Panacibacter ginsenosidivorans: one gene and its partners. The protein of the gene in region 2 interacts with the protein of the main gene of each other region in a pairwise test. Links are inferred from orthologs where the notes say so. Each region holds a gene or a part of one and is shown on either strand. Other genes may lie near its edges.

Evidence for each region.
Region 1: the proteins of accC (region 2) and cysM interact in binary tests that used the Escherichia coli proteins (3 or more experiments, as listed by UniProt). The link is inferred for Panacibacter ginsenosidivorans from one-to-one orthologs.
Region 3: the proteins of accC (region 2) and ribD interact in binary tests that used the Escherichia coli proteins (3 or more experiments, as listed by UniProt). The link is inferred for Panacibacter ginsenosidivorans from one-to-one orthologs.

The regions. Positions count from the first base shown.
Region 1 is NZ_CP042435.1:378,982-385,614, reverse strand. What follows is about bases 800-3,672. They hold cysM (cysteine synthase CysM), read left to right. Parts: upstream 800-1,731; coding sequence 1,732-2,613; downstream 2,614-3,672. Other genes in these bases: nhaA (Na+/H+ antiporter NhaA), read left to right, coding at 2,769-3,672; FRZ67_RS01545 (sulfatase-like hydrolase/transferase), read left to right, coding at 800-1,495. Outside these bases: more of FRZ67_RS01545, read left to right, coding at 122-799; more of nhaA, read left to right, coding at 3,673-3,905; FRZ67_RS01530 (hypothetical protein), read left to right, coding at 4,044-5,030; FRZ67_RS01525 (DUF6600 domain-containing protein), read left to right, coding at 5,308-6,633. UniProt on the Escherichia coli protein: Two cysteine synthase enzymes are found. Both catalyze the same reaction. Cysteine synthase B can also use thiosulfate in place of sulfide to give cysteine thiosulfonate as a product.
Region 2 is NZ_CP042435.1:166,698-173,406, reverse strand. Bases 1,813-4,761 are described here. They hold accC (acetyl-CoA carboxylase biotin carboxylase subunit), read right to left. Parts: upstream 3,982-4,761; coding sequence 2,644-3,981; downstream 1,813-2,643. Other genes in these bases: efp (elongation factor P), read right to left, coding at 4,756-4,761; accB (acetyl-CoA carboxylase biotin carboxyl carrier protein), read right to left, coding at 4,091-4,558; pdhA (pyruvate dehydrogenase (acetyl-transferring) E1 component subunit alpha), read right to left, coding at 1,813-2,341. Outside these bases: ribH (6,7-dimethyl-8-ribityllumazine synthase), read right to left, coding at 103-585; FRZ67_RS00740 (tetratricopeptide repeat protein), read right to left, coding at 590-1,282; more of pdhA, read right to left, coding at 1,346-1,812; more of efp, read right to left, coding at 4,762-5,322; FRZ67_RS00715 (T9SS type A sorting domain-containing protein), read right to left, coding at 5,613-6,709. UniProt on the Escherichia coli protein: This protein is a component of the acetyl coenzyme A carboxylase complex; first, biotin carboxylase catalyzes the carboxylation of the carrier protein and then the transcarboxylase transfers the carboxyl group to form malonyl-CoA.
Region 3 is NZ_CP042435.1:2,249,407-2,256,002, forward strand. The notes cover bases 1,116-3,951. They hold ribD (bifunctional diaminohydroxyphosphoribosylaminopyrimidine deaminase/5-amino-6-(5-phosphoribosylamino)uracil reductase RibD), read left to right. Parts: upstream 1,116-1,896; coding sequence 1,897-3,006; downstream 3,007-3,951. Other genes in these bases: prmC (peptide chain release factor N(5)-glutamine methyltransferase), read right to left, coding at 1,116-1,769; FRZ67_RS09435 (IMPACT family protein), read left to right, coding at 3,006-3,614; FRZ67_RS09440 (1-deoxy-D-xylulose-5-phosphate reductoisomerase), read left to right, coding at 3,754-3,951. Outside these bases: FRZ67_RS09415 (MotA/TolQ/ExbB proton channel family protein), read left to right, coding at 1-417; FRZ67_RS09420 (ExbD/TolR family protein), read left to right, coding at 521-916; more of prmC, read right to left, coding at 909-1,115; more of FRZ67_RS09440, read left to right, coding at 3,952-4,914; RIP metalloprotease RseP, read left to right, coding at 5,159-6,523; FRZ67_RS09450 (MutS-related protein), read right to left, coding at 6,578-6,596. UniProt on the Escherichia coli protein: Converts 2,5-diamino-6-(ribosylamino)-4(3h)-pyrimidinone 5'-phosphate into 5-amino-6-(ribosylamino)-2,4(1h,3h)-pyrimidinedione 5'-phosphate.

The DNA of each region.
Region 1 (6,633 bases), 210 kb from region 2 along the record:
TCACATGAAACAAAATAACAAAAGTAAACCTGCAATGTTATTCAGTTAAGAAGCAGAAATTAAGCTAATGGAATCCATCATTAACAGATTAATATTTAACCTGACTACTAAACCAAAAAGAATGAAAACAAAATTATTTTTTCTTCCGGTTATCATGTTTTTGTTATGCGTTGGGGTTATGGTTTTACAATCCTGCCGCAAAGCAAGCGAACTCTCACCTTTGGAAGATAAAACACTTACAGCAGCAGATGCATCACAAGCAGCATCTAATGGCAAACCAAATATCATCCTGATACTAGCAGATGATGTGGGTTATGGTATTCCTACCGTTGATGGAGGTGAAAGTTTTCAAACGCCAAACATTGATAAGCTGGCAAATGCAGGTATGCGGTTTACCAATTGTTATGGTTCACCACTTTGTTCTCCTTCAAGAACTATGTTCATGACGGGTAAATATAATTTCCGCAATTATTCAGAGTGGGGAGTGCTTGACTTGAATCAAAAAATGATGTCGAATGTATTACAGGGTGCAGGTTATGCAACTTATGTAGCTGCCAAGTGGGAGTTTGACGGGGGTGATGCTTCTATAAGAGCTCACGGTTTTGATGGTTATAGTGTATGGAATGCATTTGTTGGAGATAACGGCTCGCATTATAAAACTCCGCGTATTTATGAGAACGGTACTTATTTGCCCGATAATTTAGTAGCAAATCTTTATGGGGATGATATTTTCACTGATCGTGTAATTTCTTTCGTAAAACAAAATAAGAATAATAATTTCTTTGTTTACTTTCCGATAACGCTTTGTCATTACCCGTATTCACCAACACCTGATGATCCTGAATTTGCCACATGGGATAATAAAACGAGTACTCCGGATACAGCTTATTTCCCATCTATGGTAAAATATATGGATAAAAAGATCGGGCAGTTAATGGATTCTTTAAGGGCATGGAACCTTTTCAATAATACTATAGTAATGTTTGTAGGTGATAATGGAACACCTCATAATATTTGGTTTACACAGGATGGTGTTTACCAGGAAGGGGCAAAATCAACTACAACAATCCTTGGTACCCATGTACCATTAATTGTTTCCTGGCCTGCAGGTGGTGTTACAGGCGGACAGGTAAACAATAACCTGATAGATTTTACTGACTTTATGCCAACTGCAATAGAAGCTGCAGGCGCTACAGTGCCTGCTGATTACGGACAAACAGATGGCTTAAGTTTTTTAAACCAGCTAAAAGGATTCTCTACTCCAAAAAGAGATTGGATATTTTGTCATTATAAGCCAGGTACCAATCAACCTAATGGAGATAAAGTGAGAAGATGGATCAACAATACTACTTATAAACTTTATGATAGTACCGGTAAGTTTTATAACATAGTCCTTGATCCTAAAGAAAAAAATCCGATAAAAAAATCGGCTATGACGCCTCAGGAAAAAGCGATCCGACAACAGTTCCAGGCCACAATGGATACATTGCATTAAAATAATTTTTTGTAACAACGTTTGTAGATATCCCTGCAAAATTCAAAATTTTGCAGGGTTTTGTTTTTCCTGTTCAATTCATAGTCTGCAGATGAACGAAATGCGACGCAACGAAGATCAACAAGAATTACCGAAGCTGGTATCAAAATATTTATATCCGAAATTATTTTGCTTACACTACATTGATTTCATTATTAAATTGCAGTGCCGGAAAAGTAAGCGTTAAAAAATATATTATGGCAACCATTCTTGATCTTGTTGGCAATACACCGATAGTGGAGTTAAAGAACATTACTGTAAATAAAAATGTTACTATTTATGCCAAGCTTGAAGGGGATAACCCCGGTGGCAGTGTAAAAGACCGTGCAGCATACGGTATGATTAAAGGTGCACTTGATCGCGGGGAAATAAAACCTGGCATAAAATTAATTGAAGCAACAAGTGGCAATACGGGTATTGCGCTTGCTATGATAGCAAGTTTATTTGGTGTGCCAATAGAATTAGTAATGCCCGAAGATGCAACCAGAGAAAGGATTTTAACTATGCAGGCCTTTGGAGCAACAGTGGTGCTTACACCTCAGGCAAGATCTATGGAAGGCGCTATTGATTATGCGAATGAGCAGGTTGCAAAAGGCGGTTACCTTATGCTAAACCAGTTTGCAAATCCAGATAATTACCGGATGCATTACCGCACTACAGGCCCGGAAATATGGAAAGACACAGAAGGTAAAGTAACACATTTCGTTTCTGCCATGGGTACTACAGGCACCATCATGGGTGTGTCAAGATATTTGAAAGAACAAAATCCTGCTGTGCAGATAGTAGGCTGCCAGCCCACAGACGGATCGCATATACCCGGCATACGCAAATGGCCAATTGCATATTTGCCAAAAATTTTTGAAAGAGATCGTGTTGACCGCATTATAGAAGTAGATGAAAAAGATGCACGCAACATGGCCAAAAAATTGGCAACAAGAGAAGCAATCTTCAGTGGAATGAGCAGCGGCGGTGCGGCACATGCTGCTATAAAACTTTCCCGGGAATTAAAAGAAGGCATTATTGTTTTTATTGTCTGCGATCGTGGCGACAGGTATTTATCTTCCGACCTTTTTGATTAGTATTTTTCTTTGCCTGGCTTAAGTACTACTATTAAGCTTTTATTGTGTCACTCACTTGTACGTTCATTTCATTTCTGAGCAAAATATAGTATAACAATTTTAATAAGGCTATCTTATTGTTTCTAAAAACAACAGGACATTATTAAGCTGGTATAATGGCGCTAACAAAATTATTCAACGATTTCTTCAATAGTGAAAAAGCTGGTGGGCTTGTATTGGTTGCTTGTACAATATTATCGCTTGCGCTTGCTAATTCTGCCTGGCAGCATGATTATATAGGTTTGTGGCATACAGATATTCTTGGGCTTAGTTTGGAGCATTGGATAAATGATGGTCTTATGGCCATTTTCTTTTTATTGATAGGCCTGGAACTGGAAAGAGAATTGTACGTTGGCGAATTGTCAAATTTAAAAAATGCTTTGCTTCCTGTACTTGGTGCATTAGGCGGCATGATCATACCCGCCTGTATTTTTTTGTTCTTCAATTTTAGAACACCAACACAATCCGGTGCAGGCATTCCTATGGCAACTGATATTGCTTTTTCATTAGGCATTCTTGCATTGCTTGGAAGTAAAGTGCCTGCTTCTTTAAAGATATTCCTAACAGCTTTAGCCGTAATTGATGACCTTGGCGCGATAATAATTATTGCTGTTTTTTACACAGGAACTTTATCTGTTATAAATCTTCTTATTGCTTTATTTGTCTTCGGGATTTTGCTTCTGCTTAACCGGCTAAAAATTCATAACCTTATTCCATACATAATAGGAGGCATTGTAATGTGGTATTTCATGTTACAGTCAGGAGTGCATACAACTATCGCAGGAGTATTGTTAGCGTTTGCAGTACCTTTTGGCGATGGGAGTATACGCTCTCCTTCTTATAAACTGCAGCATGTATTACATAAACCTGTTGCTTTTATTATTATGCCATTATTTGCATTAGCTAATACGGGTATTATTATTCATGTTAACTGGTACGAAGGTTTTGCGGATAACAACAGCATTGGTATTTTATCAGGACTTGTTGCAGGCAAACCAACAGGTATAATATTATTTTGTTTTCTTGCTGTAATTACGGGTGTTTGCTCATTACCGCCCGATGTAAAATGGAAACATCTATTTGGGGCAGGATTATTGGCAGGTATAGGTTTTACCATGTCGATTTTTATTACACAGCTTGCTTACACAAATGAAACTACTATTAATAGTTCAAAGTTTATGGTATTAATTGCTTCGCTTATATCAGGAATACTTGGTTTTAGCTGGTTGAAATCAGTATTTAAAAGAGATTAAACAAAAAGAAGCATTTATAAAACAGATGAGTTATATTAAATTTCTTTTGAAAATGCTAACATGAAAACGCATATCAACTTCTTCTTATTTTTATTTGCTGTTAGTCTACCCTTATGCACTGCAAAAAAAGAAAATAACATGCAGGAACAAATTATTACTGAATTAAAAAAAATAGATTCTCTGATACGGGACGTTAATTATAACGTATCCATGGCAAGCGTATTGGAAAAGGCTTACTATATCTCACAAGGTGAAGCTGCTCCTGTATTTCCTGTTTTGAGCGAAGATAACAGCACCTTATTAACAAGTGTAAAAGAAGAAAAAATAGCAACCAATTTATCGGGATTTTATGCATTGGAATGTGGCGTTACTTTTTTATGCAACCAATCTGGTCAAACACCGGTAGCATGGTTTGAAAAAATTGTCGCTAACACTTTGGATTCAAATACAGCATTATTGCTTGATCGCTTTGCAAATGCCACATGGAAAGCAGCACAACCATTCAGAGATCTTAAAAGAATTACAAGACCTACTTTTACTGTAGCCAATTTTTTGCCTCAGGATGAAATTATAAAAGACCAGGTTCAGATTAAGAATGCAGCTTCAAAATTATTGGCATCTATGCAGGATGTAACACATAGCAGCACAGAGGTTCAAATGAAAAAGATCCGCGGTCTTATGCAAAGCAAAAATTTTGCTTTGGAGATGGCCGAAGCAATGCATAAGGGTTATTACACAAGCCAGCAGCAAACCCCGCCTGTTTTTTTATTACCCCGGGATGATACTGCAGTAACAAAAAAATCAGCTGCAGAACAAAAAGTAGCTACAAATGTGGCAGGATTCTATGCATTGGAGTGTGGCCTTAGTTATTTTGCTACAACTAAAAATGTTTTGCCATCTTACATGTTACGATCAATAATAAATGATTCAATAAGTAAAGATGATAAGATGTTGTTGCTGCGTTTTGCCAATGCCACATGGAAAGCCGGCCAGCCATTTCGTGGATTGAACCGAATTGAGAAAGAGAATTTTGTGCCTTTTTATTTTCTTGATGAAACCGAAATAGAAAAAGATATGGTGCAAATAAAAGCGGCAGCACAAAAATTATTGAACGATCTGAGGTGAAACTAAACTTTCTAATTGATATGCTAAATATTCTATCTGCTCTTTACTGATGGGTATTGATTAAACAGTACAAGTGAGTGACACAACGATGCTGCTATGAAAAACTACAGCCTGCACCCATAAACAAATTTCTAACTGCCTGAATCTTCTTTTGCTACCCATTAACAAACTTTTCATATAAGAATTTGTCAAAGCTTTTGTGAAATAACACTTGTTAGTTGAATTGGTACAAGTATTGAATTTATATGCTTATTCAACAACAACTAAAATTTATAAAATGAAAGCAAAATTCAACAACTCTCTTTTCACTGTTTTATCTATGACGGTATTAATGAGTTGCAGCACTTCACGAAGCGCTACAGCTCAATACCCGGATGATAACGACAGGTATGACAATTATCAGGATGATGATTCTTATAATGATGATGACAATGATTATTATGATGAACCTTCTGAATCAGATGTAAACATAAATGTTTTTGTAAATGAATTAAGTCCTTACGGGCACTGGATAAATTCTCCATCTTACGGCCAGGTCTGGATTCCTTATGAAACTGGCTTTACTCCTTACTACACAAGGGGCCATTGGGTATACAGTAACTATGGATGGACATGGGCTTCTGACTACAGATGGGGTTGGGCGCCTTTTCACTACGGTCGCTGGGCAAACGATCCTTTCTATGGCTGGATGTGGGTGCCGGGTTATCAATGGGGCCCTGCATGGGTAGGCTGGAGAACAGGTGGTGATTATTATGGTTGGGCGCCACTTGCACCCGGCATTAACATCAGCATAGGCTTTGGTTTTGGTAATTATATGCCTGCTAATAACTGGTGTTTCGTACCAAGGCGATATATAGGCTATAATAACTTTAACCGTTATGCAGTCAACAGAAGCCGCAATGTTACCATCATTAGAAATACTACTATTATCAACAATACGAATATCTATCGCAATACAAGGTATGTAACAGGGCCAAGCAGGATGGAAGTGGAAAGATATACAGGCAGAAGGGTTAATGAATTAAGAGTAAGCAATAGTGCAAGACCAGGTGCAACAAGAATTACCAATAATAACACCGTTAATATTTACAGGCCGCAGGTAAACAGGAATCCTGCAATAAGAAATGATAACCGTAACAGCAGGATAGATGCTAATGGTAACGGTTTACCATCTCATAATAACAATACGCCAAATCAAAATCCAAGAGTTATAAGAACTCCGGAAAGACGTACTGATAATAACAATAATAACGACAACAGAAAGCCTGATCCAAGAGATCGTGTAAATGATAACAGGAACAATAATCATGTTGATATAAACAGAGACATGACTAATGACATCAACAGGAACAGAGATAACAATAGCAACAGGAATAATAATCAAAGAAGAGACAACGATATCACTACCAGGCCTCCACAACAAAATGATAACCGTTACCCAGATAACAGGAATTACAACAACAGAAACAACGATCAGCAGAACAGGCAGAATAATCAAAGGCCACCATCAGATTTTAACAGGAATCAACAGCCTCAAAACCGGAGTCTTGATCAGAACAGGAACAATGGCCAACGTCCCGATTATAATAATAACAGGAGTAAC
Region 2 (6,709 bases):
TGAAATGCCGTAGATGACCTCATAAATAACATTTACGGCATTCACTGAAACCAAAATAAAATAACTGATGCTTCAGTAAAAAGCAAAAGGCCGGCTCAAAAATTATTTATTTAATGACCTGTTTAGCTTGATCATTTTTATGGCGGTAATTGCAGCCTCTTCTCCTTTATGCCCGTGTTTACCACCTACCCTTTCTTTGGCCTGTTGCTCATCATTCACAGTAAGCACACCAAAGATGGTTGGCACTTCGAGCATCATGTTTAAAGACAATACGCCATCAGTAATTGCTTTGCACACATAATCAAAATGAGGCGTGTCGCCACGGATCACAGTGCCCAATGCAATGAATGCATCTGCAGGTGTTTGAATACTTTCTGCATACTGCTTAATGATAAAAGGGATCTCAACAGCACCAGGAACAGTAAGCACTTTAAAACTGATTCCTGATTTATTTAAAACCTTTTTGGCACCAGCTTCCAGCTTGTTTACAATTGGTGCGTTCCATTCGGTTTTAACAATAACTACAAAGGCATCCTTTAGCTGGGGGATGCCTTTGTTTAATGCGTTATTTCCTTTTGTTGTCATTACATTATTTTGAACTAAAGTCGTTTGGTTCAACAATTAAACGATAAATATATTTATCGGCCTGGTAGCCTTTTTCTGTCTGCGGAAATTTCTCTTTTAATTCCTTATATACCTGAACAGCTTCTGTTGTTTTGCCCATCAGTTCAAGCTTTAGACCTGCACGGAAAAGATATTCAGAAGCATTCAACTGGTCTGCATCAAATGTTTCAGCAGCTTTCTTATAATAAGTTACAGCATCATCATTTTTACCAAGCTCGCCATAAGCATCACCCAGTGCGCCGTAAGCCATCATCTGTATCTGCTTTGCATCTGTTGAAAAATCTTTCAGGTACTTTACGGCGTTATTGAAATCACCGGTACGCAGGTAACAAAGACCAGCATAGTAATTAGCAATGTTTGCAGATTTTGTTCCGCCGTAGTTGCTTATGATGTAAAGAAAACCTTTACTCTTTGCATCGCCTTTTAAAGCTGCTGTCAAAGAGTCTTTACGAAAATTTGCTTCTGCTTTGTAAATAGCATTGGCGGCCTGTTCTTCTTTTGGTGCAACGATGAATGACTGATAACCATACCAACCACCAACGGCTATCACAATAACACCTAATGCAATCAATACCTGTTTTGAATATTTTTTCCAGAAACTTTCGATTTTTAGCAGCGCGTCGCCGGATTCTACTACCTGCACTTTCTTATCAGCCATGTTGGAATTTTGAAATTTTTGAATTGAGATATTTGGGATTTATAAAATGTTTTATCTTTTTATTTAATCAACAATGAAAGGATAATGCTGATCTACATATACATCTTTCAATAGTTCATCATCTGCCGGCCATGGACTTTCCTCAGCAAACTTAACACTTGCTTCCACTACCGCATTAATACGTGCATCAATAGCCGCAATTTCTTCATCAGTAGCAAAATTATTTTCCTTGATTGTATTTAAAACCAGCGCTATTGGATCACGTTCTTTGTATTCATCAACCTCTTCTTTTGTACGGTATTTTTGTGGGTCAGAAATAGAGTGGCCTTTGTAGCGGTACGTTTTCATTTCAAGCAATGTAGGTCCACCACCTTCTCTTGCTCTCTTTACAGCACGTGCTACCGCATCGTGTACAGCTTCGCAACTCATGCCATCCACTTTATCTGCAGGCATTTCGTAAGCATCAGCCAGTTTATAAATATCTACAACGTTTGATGTTCTTTCCACTGAAGTACCCATTGCATAATTATTGTTTTCACAAATGAACACAACAGGTAATTTCCACGTCATGGCAAGATTGAATGTTTCATGTAATATGCCCTGGCGTGCAGCACCATCTCCAAAAAAACAAAGCACGATGTTGTCTGTGCCTTTGTATTGTTCTGCAAACGCAATTCCTGCGCCTGTACCTATTTGGGCACCAACTATACCGTGACCACCAAAAAAATAATGCTCCTTACTAAAGAAATGCATACTACCACCCTTGCCTTTCGCGCATCCTGTGGCTTTTCCATATAGTTCAGCCATACAGGCGTCGGCGCTTACGCCTTTTGCCAGGGCCAAACCATGATCGCGGTAACCGGTGATAAACGGATCTTCCTGGCGTGTAGCTGTCATACAACCGGCACCAATGCCTTCCTGGCCTATATAAGCGTGAAAAAAACCACGGATCTTACCGGCCATTTTATACATTTCTTCAGCCTTCAGCTCAAACTGGCGAATCAATTGCATTAATTCGTACCAGTACATATAAGTTTCTTTGGAAAATTTAGTTGCCACTTGTATTCAAATTTGGTGCGCAAATATAGGAAAACAGTTTGTAGTTTATCGTTTTTGGTTTTTGTTCCTGGCATTTGATTATTTAATCAGCTTTTCTTGCGTCGCACTCTTGTACTGAGGAATGGATTTCAGCAATCCGCAGTTAGATATCAGTTTAAATATGCGCTGCTTAATGAACGCTGATACCTGATAGTTCATACCTGTTTTAAAAGTACAAGTGAGTGACACAACGAAGCCTCATAACGGTATTGCAGCTAAGTATATAAAAATAAAAATCCCGCTTTAGCAGCGGGATTTTTTTATTAAACCATTTTGAATGATTCAAGAAACTTGGTGGTGAAATTTCCTTTCCTGAAATCTTCGTTCTGCATCAGTTGCAGGTGAAAAGGAATCGTTGTTTTTACACCTTCAATTACATACTCGCTTAAAGCACGGTACATAGTGTTGATGGCTTCATCTCTTGTACGCGCAATAGCAATGAGTTTTCCTATCATGGAATCGTAATACGGTGGGATGGTATAACCTGTATATACATGGCTATCTACCCGTACACCATGACCACCGGGTGTGTTAAGTGTGGTGATCTTACCGGGTGACGGACGAAAATCATTATATGGATCTTCAGCATTTATGCGACATTCAATAGCATGCATTTGTGGCGTATAACTTTGCCCGGAGATCTTCTCCCCCATGGCAATTTTTATCTGTTCTTTTATAAGATCAAAATTGATCACTTCTTCTGTTACACAATGCTCTACCTGTATACGCGTATTCATTTCCATGAAGTAGAAATTGCGGTGCTTATCAACAAGAAATTCAATTGTCCCAACACTTTCATAAGCAATAGCGCTGGCAGCTTTAATAGCTGCTGCTCCCATCTTTTCACGAAGTTCAGCAGTCATAAAAGGAGAAGGCGATTCTTCTACCAGTTTCTGGTGACGACGCTGAATAGAGCAATCTCTTTCACTAAGGTGGCAAACAGTGCCATAACGATCACCTGCAACCTGTATTTCTATATGGCGTGGTTCTTCCACGAATTTTTCCATATAGATACCATCGTTTTTAAAAGATGCGCCAGCTTCCTGTTTCGCAGTATTGTAGTTTTTTTCTATATCGCTTTCCTGCCAAACTACACGCATACCTTTACCACCACCACCTGCAGTTGCTTTTAAGATCACGGGGTATCCGATTTCTTTGGCAAGTGCTTTCGCTTGCGATACACTTTCAAGCAAACCTTCACCACCGGGTACAACAGGTACGCCGGCTTTGATCATGGTATCTTTTGCAGTGATCTTATCTCCCATTGAGTTGATCATCTCTGGTGTTGGGCCAATGAATTTGATACCATGGTCTGCACAGATTTTTGAGAACTTGGCATTCTCTGCCAAAAAACCATAACCAGGATGAATAGCGTCTGCATTAGTAATTTCTGCAGCAGCCATAATATGAGGGATATTCAGGTATGATTCACTACTCTGGGGTTTGCCAATACAAACGGCTTCATCTGCAAACTTTACATGTAAACTGTCTTTATCTGCGGTAGAATAAACAGCAACGGTTTTGATGCCCATTTCGCGGCAGGTTCTGATAACACGAAGAGCAATTTCGCCACGATTGGCTATAAGTACTTTTTTGAACATGTTTTCAATTTGAAAATTTGATGATTTGAAAATGTCTTAAATAAAGGCAAGCTGAAATTGAAATGCTTTTACAAACATTTTCAAATTTTCAAATTGCCTCATCTTCAAATTAAGCTGGCTCAACCAGGAAGAGTGGCTGGTCATATTCTACAGGGCTTGCATCATCAACTAAAACTTTTACGATCTTGCCGCTGACTTCGCTTTCTATTTCATTAAAGAGTTTCATTGCCTCAATAATGCAAACTGTTTTGCCTGGTGAAACTTCATCACCCACTTCTATAAAATTGGGTTTATCCGGAGATGATTTACGGTAGAATGTACCGATCATCGGGCTCTTTATTGTTATAAGGTTATCAGCCTTAGGAGCAGCGGCTGCAGGCGCAGAAGCTGACGTTGCGGTCGGGGCTGCCGGTGCAGGTGCAGCATAAACAGGTGCGGGTGCAGCTGTAACCACTGTTTGTATGTTGTCTTCTTTTTGTTTGATGGTAATTTTAAACTCTTTTTCTTCAATACTAATTTCCCCAATGTTGCTCTTGTTGATGATCTTAATAAGTTCCTGTATCTGCTTGAAGTCCATAATTCGAATTTTTGGGATTTTGTAATGTTTTTAAGCGATTTTACCCCGAAAGGAGGAGCAAAGTAGGCAATTTTTGATAAAAAGACATGTTTTTCTTATTTCTGTTTTTATCAAAATCAGCCTTTGTTGCTAAAAGAAAAGGACGGTTTGTGGCCATCCTCTTTTTATGAATTATTGCAAAAACTGCAGCGTTAATTTTATTCTTTTACTCTTTCTACATATTCACCGTTCCTGGTGTTGATACGTATTAGTTCTCCTTCATTTACAAACAAGGGCACATTTACCACCGCACCGGTCTCAACAGTTGCAGCTTTTAAAGCACGGGTAGCAGTATCGCCACGAACACCAGGTTCACAATAGGTAATTTTTACAACAATCTTTTCAGGCAATTCTGCGCCAATAGGTAAATCTGTTTCTGTATTGATGAAAACAAACACTTCACTGCCATCTTTTAAAAACTGTGGTGCATCAATCATTTCTTCGCCTAATGCAATTTGCTCAAAAGTTTCATTGTTCATCAGGTTATAGCCCGACTCATCTTTATACAGGTATTGATAGGCCTTCTTTTCCACGCGTACAGGAAAAATAGTTTCCCCACTGTTCCATGTTTTTTCAATAGTACGGTTATTGTCAACCCCTTTTAATTTAGCCCACACTTTTGCTGCGGCACGGGCAGTTTTGTTCTCGCCAAATTCAACCACTGAATAAAGACTGCCATCAAGTTTCAATATCTGGCCGCGGCTGATGTCTGCTGTTGTTGCCATAAATAAGATAGATTTTATGAATAGGGCGCAAATGTATGCATTGGTATTTAATAATAAAAACAGTTATGTCTCAACACAAACAATTGAAAGCATTTTATGAACCGGGCTGCAGATTAACGATGATCCTTCTGTTGCGTCGCACTCTTGTACTGAAGAACGTTCATCAACAAGAAGGAACGTCATTGCGAATCCCGATTATAGCTTTGTGTGTTAGACATATCGGAATGTGGCAATCTTATAATCATATGCCTTACGCGGCTTTTGTGTGCGCATTATTTTACCAACAATATTTACTTTTCTACAATTATTTTCTTCACTTCTCTATTGCTATTGTTTATCAAATAATAAACACCTGCAGTAATTTTAGAAACATCAATTGTACCACTGCCATTAACATTTTTTATAAGTAATATTTTACCATTTTGATTTAATAATGAAAATGAAGTATTACCATTTGTTTGTACATGCAGTATATCTTTTGCAGGATTGGGATAAATCATGAACAGGGTTTTGTTCTCATTAGCCTGTAAGTTGTCTTCAGAAGCAACGGTGGCGGGTGGCTCCCTGTAATAAATAGTATCACTTCTCAAGATAAGTCCGGTAGCAACAGCGTTAAAAACCCTTAGATAATATACACCGCTCTTGGTAGGATGAAAAACAGAATCTCCTGTAACGATAACACGGGCATGCCCGTTGCTTCGAAAACCATACCATTTGTAAGTATTATTACTTAATGTGCCTCCGGCTGAAGCTGACAAAACACCGTTATTGAGGTGAAGAGGAATTCGTTTTTGATGATCGTATTGGGTACCTGGTAATTTTTCTGCTATCAATTCCATTCCATCAAATGTAAAACGGTTAGAGGATATATTTAGGCTGAAACCCCTATCTTCATCAATATTACCAAATTCAGGTGGAATGCTGCCGCTTAACTGGTTATAACTTAAATCTAATGAGGCAAGTCCCCCCCATGAATTTGTTGCAATATTAGCAAGCTCAGGTGGAATAGTACCGCTTAGCAGGTTATTGCTCAAATCCAAATTTGGGCCATAATCTGTAACTCCAATACTACCAAGTTCCGGAGGAATGCTGCCACTCAACTGATTATTAGATAAATTCAACCAGGTAACTGAACCAAGGTTACCCAATTCAGGAGGAATACTGCCACTTAATTGATTATCAGATAAATCATACCAACTATCATAACCATATGAATGATTACCGAGTTCAGGTGGAATGCTGCCGCTCAACTGATTACCATTTAAATACAAATTATAGAAATACGGAACACCAATTTCAGGTGGAATACTTCCTGTCAGGTTATTGCCAGATAAATATAGATTATTAAGACTTGTAAGATCTCCGATAGAAGAAGGAATGCTACCTT
Region 3 (6,596 bases), 2.1 Mb from region 2 along the record:
AATACTGACAATGCTGTTGCACGCATTATAGACAAAGGCATTCAGCGCATTGGTAAACCAATTGATGCCATTGAAAAAAGCATGGAGAATGTAGGCAATCTTGAAGTGTATAAAATGGAACGCAATATTTCTATTTTATCGCTGGTGTATGGCATTGCGCCTATGATCGGTTTTCTTGGAACCATCTTTGGTATGTTGCAATTGTTCTCGGCCATCAGTACAACAGGAGATTTTACACCTGCTTCCATTGCGGGTGGTATTTATACAAAAATGGTAACGTCTGCAAGTGGTCTGATCATTGGTTTGCTTGCTTACCTGGCTTATAATTTTTTGAATGCACAGATCGGTAAAACGGTAAATAAAATGGAAGCAGCAAGCGCAGATTTTGTAGATATGTTGCAGGAGCCAACACGCTAATTTTTTATGAGCTAAGCTTTTGAATAAGCATTAAGCTTTCGTTGCGTCGCACACTTGTACGTTCAGATTTTTTCTCAAACGGAAACAACAGTAATAAAGACAAATGAAACTGAAAAGAAGCAAATCACATGGAGAACTTCACGCTAATGCGCTGAACGATATCCTGTTCATACTGTTGTTCTTTTTTCTTATTGTATCTACACTTGCCAATCCAAATATTGTAAAAGTGAATAACCCTGCGGGCAAAAAAGATACAAAAGCAAAACAGAATATTGTAATCTCTATTGATAAGGCACAGAAATTATATCTTGGTCAAAAGCTTATTGATATAAACATGATCGATACTATTCTCAAAGCAGAAGTAATGAAGCAAAGAGCCTTTGTAGATACACCTTCTGTAGTTGTTAATGCAGATACTTCTGCATATTATGGAGAAGTATTCAAAGTTATGCAAAGCGCTAAACGTGCCGGGGCAAAGGTTGTAGCTATTGTTAAGTAAAGCTTGCTTTTACCATTCTGTCTTTTCCCTGCATGTCTTTTTTTATTTCAATATTTGAATAGCCTTTCTGCTTAAGTAAATCCTTTACTTCATTTCCCAGCATCTCATTGATCTCAAAAAAAAGTTGACCATCTTTGTTTAAATGCTGCAAGCCAAGTTCAGTAATAGTTTTATAAAATAATAAAGCGTCTTCATCGGGAACAAATAATGCAAGGTGTGGTTCATGCAATAATACATTATCACGCATTTCTTTTTCTTCTGATTGCTTTATATATGGTGGATTACTTACAATGATATCAAAAAGTGGAAGTGAGTTCCATTTATCCCTGTCGAGGATATTTGTTTTATAAAAAGTTATATCTACGTTTTGTGTTACAGCATTTTTCTTTGCAACATTTAATGCGTCTTCAGAAACATCTAATGCATGCACATCAAGTTCCGGGAGTTTCTTTTTCAAAGCAATAGGAATACAACCGCTACCAGTTCCAATATCTAAAACTTTTTGATTTTTTACTTTTGACTTTTTAGTCTCTTCAACAATCCACATTACCAGTTCTTCCGTTTCAGGTCTTGGTATCAATACATTTTCATCAACATAAAATTTTATTCCTGCAAACCAAGCTTCGTGCAAAATATATTGTACAGGCTTGTGTTGTAGTAATTGTTCTGTATAAGTTTTTAGCGATTCCTCTTGCAAAATATTTAAAGGAAACTGCTTATTGGTTATTCTGTCAATTCTTTTGAAGCCAGTAATATGTTCGATTGTCCAGTCTGCAATATTGGCTGATTCCCTGTCATCATACAGTTCAAACAATTGATACATGAGTTGAGTATAAGCTTCCTGGATGCCCATACTGCAATGTTAAGATGATTTCGGTTAGTTTTGCGGCTTGCAAATATGTTGCGTAAAGATCAGAACGTACAAGTGTGCGACGCAACAACATTTAATAGTAGCAATACAGCTGGGCCAATAAAAATAAATGACAGCAGACGAACAATACATGCACCGTTGTTTACAGCTTGCAGAAATGGGAGCAGGTTTTGTTGCCCCCAATCCTATGGTGGGTGCGGTGTTGGTATATAAAGGCAGGATAATTGGCGAAGGCTATCACATGCAATATGGCAAGGCACATGCGGAAGTAAATTGTATTAACAGTGTTGCAGAAAAGGATCATGATTTGATTGCTTCATCCACTATCTATGTTTCACTTGAACCTTGTGCACATTTTGGCAAAACACCACCCTGCGCCGATCTTATCATAGCAAAGAAAATTCCAAATGTTGTTGTTGGTTGCAGAGATCCTTTTAAAGAAGTTGATGGCAAAGGAATTGAAAAACTTTTAGCCGCAGGTATTGATGTAAAAGTTGGTGTACTTGAATCAGCTTGCAAAGAATTGAATAAACGATTCTTTACATTTCATTCAGAACACAGACCATATATTATTTTGAAATGGGCGCAAACAGCGAATAAAAAAATTGCAACCTCACCCAAACCCTCTCCAAAGGAGAGGGCTTTAAAACAAACAGATAAAAGATTACTTATTACAAATGCATTGACCAATAAACTCGTACATAAATGGCGTAGTGAAGAAGCCGCGATATTGGTTGGTACCAACACTGCTTTATTGGATGATCCTGAATTATCAAACCGGTTATGGAGTGGTAAAAGCCCAACAAGGTTGGTTGTGGATATGCATTTGCGTTTGCCACGCAACTTGAAAATCTTTGATGGAAAACAACCGACAATTATTTTTAACACATTGCAACATTCAGAAGATGTTTTCAAAATTCTCCCCCCACCGGGGGGAGTTAGAGGGGGGCTTTACCAGGTTACAGATGATGTAAGTATTGTTCATCAAATACTCAATGCCTGTTACCAAAATAATATTCAAAGTATACTGGTAGAAGGTGGCGCAAAACTGCTGCAAACTTTTATTGATGAAGGCTTGTGGGATGAAGCAAGAATTATAACAAACGAGTTATTGATTGTTGAGGAAGGCTTAGCAGCACCGGAGTTAAGCAATCATCAATTTACAGGTTCAACAAAAATTTTGGATGACAGGATAGCTCACTACAAGAAAACTAATTAATGCAACAAAAGGAGTTTTACAATACAGTAGGTCAGCAATCCGTAGCCGAATTTAAAGATAGAGGCAGTCGCTTTCTGGCGTATGCTTTCCCTATAAAAGATGTTGAGGAATTTAAAAATCATTTGCAGCAATTAAAGAAAGAACATCCAAAAGCAGTGCACCATTGCTTTGCTTACCGCATTGGTTTAGATGGCAATAATTTTCGTGTAAGCGATGATGGCGAACCTTCCGGCACAGCAGGCAAACCAATACTTGGGCAAATAGACAGTAAAGAGCTTACCAATACGCTGGTTGTTGTAGTTCGCTATTTTGGCGGCACCTTATTAGGGGTGCCTGGTCTTATTAATGCTTATAAAAACGCCACATCTATGGCGTTGCAGTTAACTACGATAATTGCAAAAGCGGTAGAAGTTAATTATATGTTGCAGTACGATTACACGCAGATGAATGACGTGATGATCCTTGTAAAAAAATACAATTGCAGCATATTGGCACAGGAAACACAGTTATTCTGCATTTTAAAAGTTGGTGTGCCTTTGAGCAGGCTTGAAGAATTTTTGTACAAGATCCGTGATCTTCGAAACATAGAAGTTCAAAAGATTAAATAATAGGGAACGGTTTTTGTTTATAGCGTTCAATTGGAAAAGATTAAGGCTGTTTTATTTAAGCTCATTTTCTATTCTTTCTTCGTTCCTCTTTACATTATCTTTACCATCTTTGCTGACTTTATAATGACAAAGTGAAATAATGACTGCTCAAAAACGCATCGCAATATTTGGTTCTACAGGTTCAATCGGTACACAGGCTTTGGAAGTAATTGCTGCCAATCCTGATAAATTCTCCGTTGAGATACTTACTGCGCATACCAATGATGAATTACTTATTCAGCAGGCATTAAAGTTTGAGCCCAATATGGTGGTAATAGTGGATGAGAAAAAATACCAGCGGGTAAAAGATGCACTTTCCAAAACCCATGTAAAAGTATTTACAGGCGAAGATGCATTGGATGAGGTTGCCGCAATGGATTGCTATGATATAATGCTGGCTGCTATCGTAGGTTTTGCAGGATTGAAACCCACCTTGAAAGCTATTGAAAATGGTAAGACAATTGGTTTGGCTAATAAAGAAACACTGGTAGTTGCCGGTGATATTGTAATGCGCAAAGCCTCAGAAAACAAGGCTCCGGTAATACCCGTGGATAGCGAGCACTCCGCTATTTTTCAATGTCTTGTTGGCGAGAGCAGGAACCCCATTGAAAAAGTAATTCTTACGGCGAGCGGCGGCCCGTTTCTTGGCAAGAAACCCAACTTTTTGGTCAATGTAAAACGAGACCATGCATTGCAGCATCCCAACTGGAGCATGGGTGCAAAAATCACTATAGATTCTGCAACACTTATGAACAAAGGGCTTGAAATGGTAGAAGCAAAGTGGCTCTTTAACTTAAAGCCCGAACAGGTACAGGTAGTCATTCACCCGCAAAGCATTATTCATAGTATGGTGCAGTTTGAAGACGGCAGCGTAAAAGCACAAATGGGTTTGCCAGATATGAAACTGCCCATTCAATATGCTTTGGGTTTCCCGGAAAGATTACCTAACCAGTTTCCACGCTATGATTTTAAAAAGCCTAATACACTAACGTTTGAAGAGCCTGATACACGCACGTTCCGCAATCTTGTACTTGCCACAGAGGCATTGTATAAGGGTGGTAATATGCCCTGCATTCTTAATGCTGCCAATGAAATTGCCGTGTTTGCCTTCCTGCGCAACCGCATTGGTTTTCTGGACATCACAGAAATGGTGGAACGTACCATGAACAAAATCACGTTCATAGAAAATCCCACTTTAGATGAATATTTTGACAGCGACGGCGAGGCCCGCAATTTTGCCGCTTCTCTTATACAGATGTAGCTAAACATAATATCTGTTTTCGTTAACGATGAATGTGCTATTATTGCACCTGCTTTTTCAGGGCTATTTAGCTTTTGTTGTGTCACTCACTTGTACGTCTTGTTCTTTATTCAGCAAAGTGTAATCATGTTCAGCAGATAACAGAACGTTGAAGAGTGCGACGCAACGGAAGCTTTATTAAAAAACAAAAGCTGGGTTCATAAATTTAAAAACAAAAAAAGTCCCTGTAGGGATTTAAGGAAGTATGACTTTATTAGCGATCAACTGGGGTAATACGGGAATGCAGGCTTTACAATTTATTCTATCTTTTTCAATACTTGTTACGCTGCACGAATTAGGACATTTTCTTACTGCACGCTGGTTCAAATGCCGCGTGGAAAAATTCTACCTGTTCTTTAATCCATGGTTTAGTTTGTGGAAGAAAAAAATTGGCGAGACTGAATACGGTTTTGGTTGGGTGCCGTTTGGTGGATATGTAAAAATATCCGGCATGATCGATGAGAGCATGGATAAGGAACAATTAAAACTGCCTCCTCAGCCTTATGAATTCAGGAGCAAACCAGCATGGCAGCGATTGATTATTATGCTGGCAGGTATTGTGGTTAATCTTATTCTTGGTTTTCTTATTTATGCAATGATGCTTTGGCATTGGGGTGAGGAATATATTCCTACCAATAAAATGACTTACGGCATTGCAACAGATTCTTTATCGCAGAGCATTGGTCTAAAAAGCGGCGATAAAATCCTAACTGCTGACGGGCAATATATAGATAAGTTTGATAAGATAAGAATGAGCGTGCTGCTAAACTCTACAAAGAATCTTACAGTTGACAGAAATGGAGAAAAAGTAAACATAGCAATTCCTGATGATTTCTCCAGTAACCTGATACATTTTAAAGATCTTGGTTATATTGGTTTGCGTGTGCCTTTCACATCAATAGATTCTTTACAATCTGATACATCTGCTGCAGCAAAAGCAGGCCTGAAAGAAAATGATAAAGTGCTTGCTGTGAATGGAAAGCCAATAATATTTTTTGATGAGTTTAGAGATGAGATTGTGAAAAACAAAAAGAAGACTGTTGATCTTACTATACTGCGTGGAGCAGATACACTTCCTGCTAAAGTGCTTGTGCCTGAAACAGGTATTATTGGTATAGCAAATAATATTGATGAGCATTTTCTTGATTCTGCTTTTGAAGTGAAAAAGATCGATTATACTTTTTTAACAGCTGTTCCTGCAGGCTTTAGAAAAAGTTATGAAACACTTGAATCCTACTGGCTACAATTGAAACTCATTTTTAGTGGTAAGGTAAATCCTAACGAATCTTTGGGTAGTGTTTTTAGCATTGGTAAAATGTTTGATCCAAAGTGGGACTGGCAGGGCTTTTGGGGCCTAACAGCTTTTTTCTCGCTGGTACTTGCATTAATGAACCTGCTACCGATTCCAGGTCTCGATGGAGGTCATGCTTTGTTTACATTGGTTGAAATGATCAGCGGCAGAAAACCGAGCGATAAATTTATGGAATATGCGCAAATGGTTGGGATGGTGCTCTTGCTTGGTTTAATGGCTTATGCGCTGGGACTGGATATTTTCAGGATGTTTAAGTAAAAAAAATATTTTATACTACTTTAATGCACCATCATGAAGAAGGTGCATTTTTATTTATGCTAATTCAATCCCT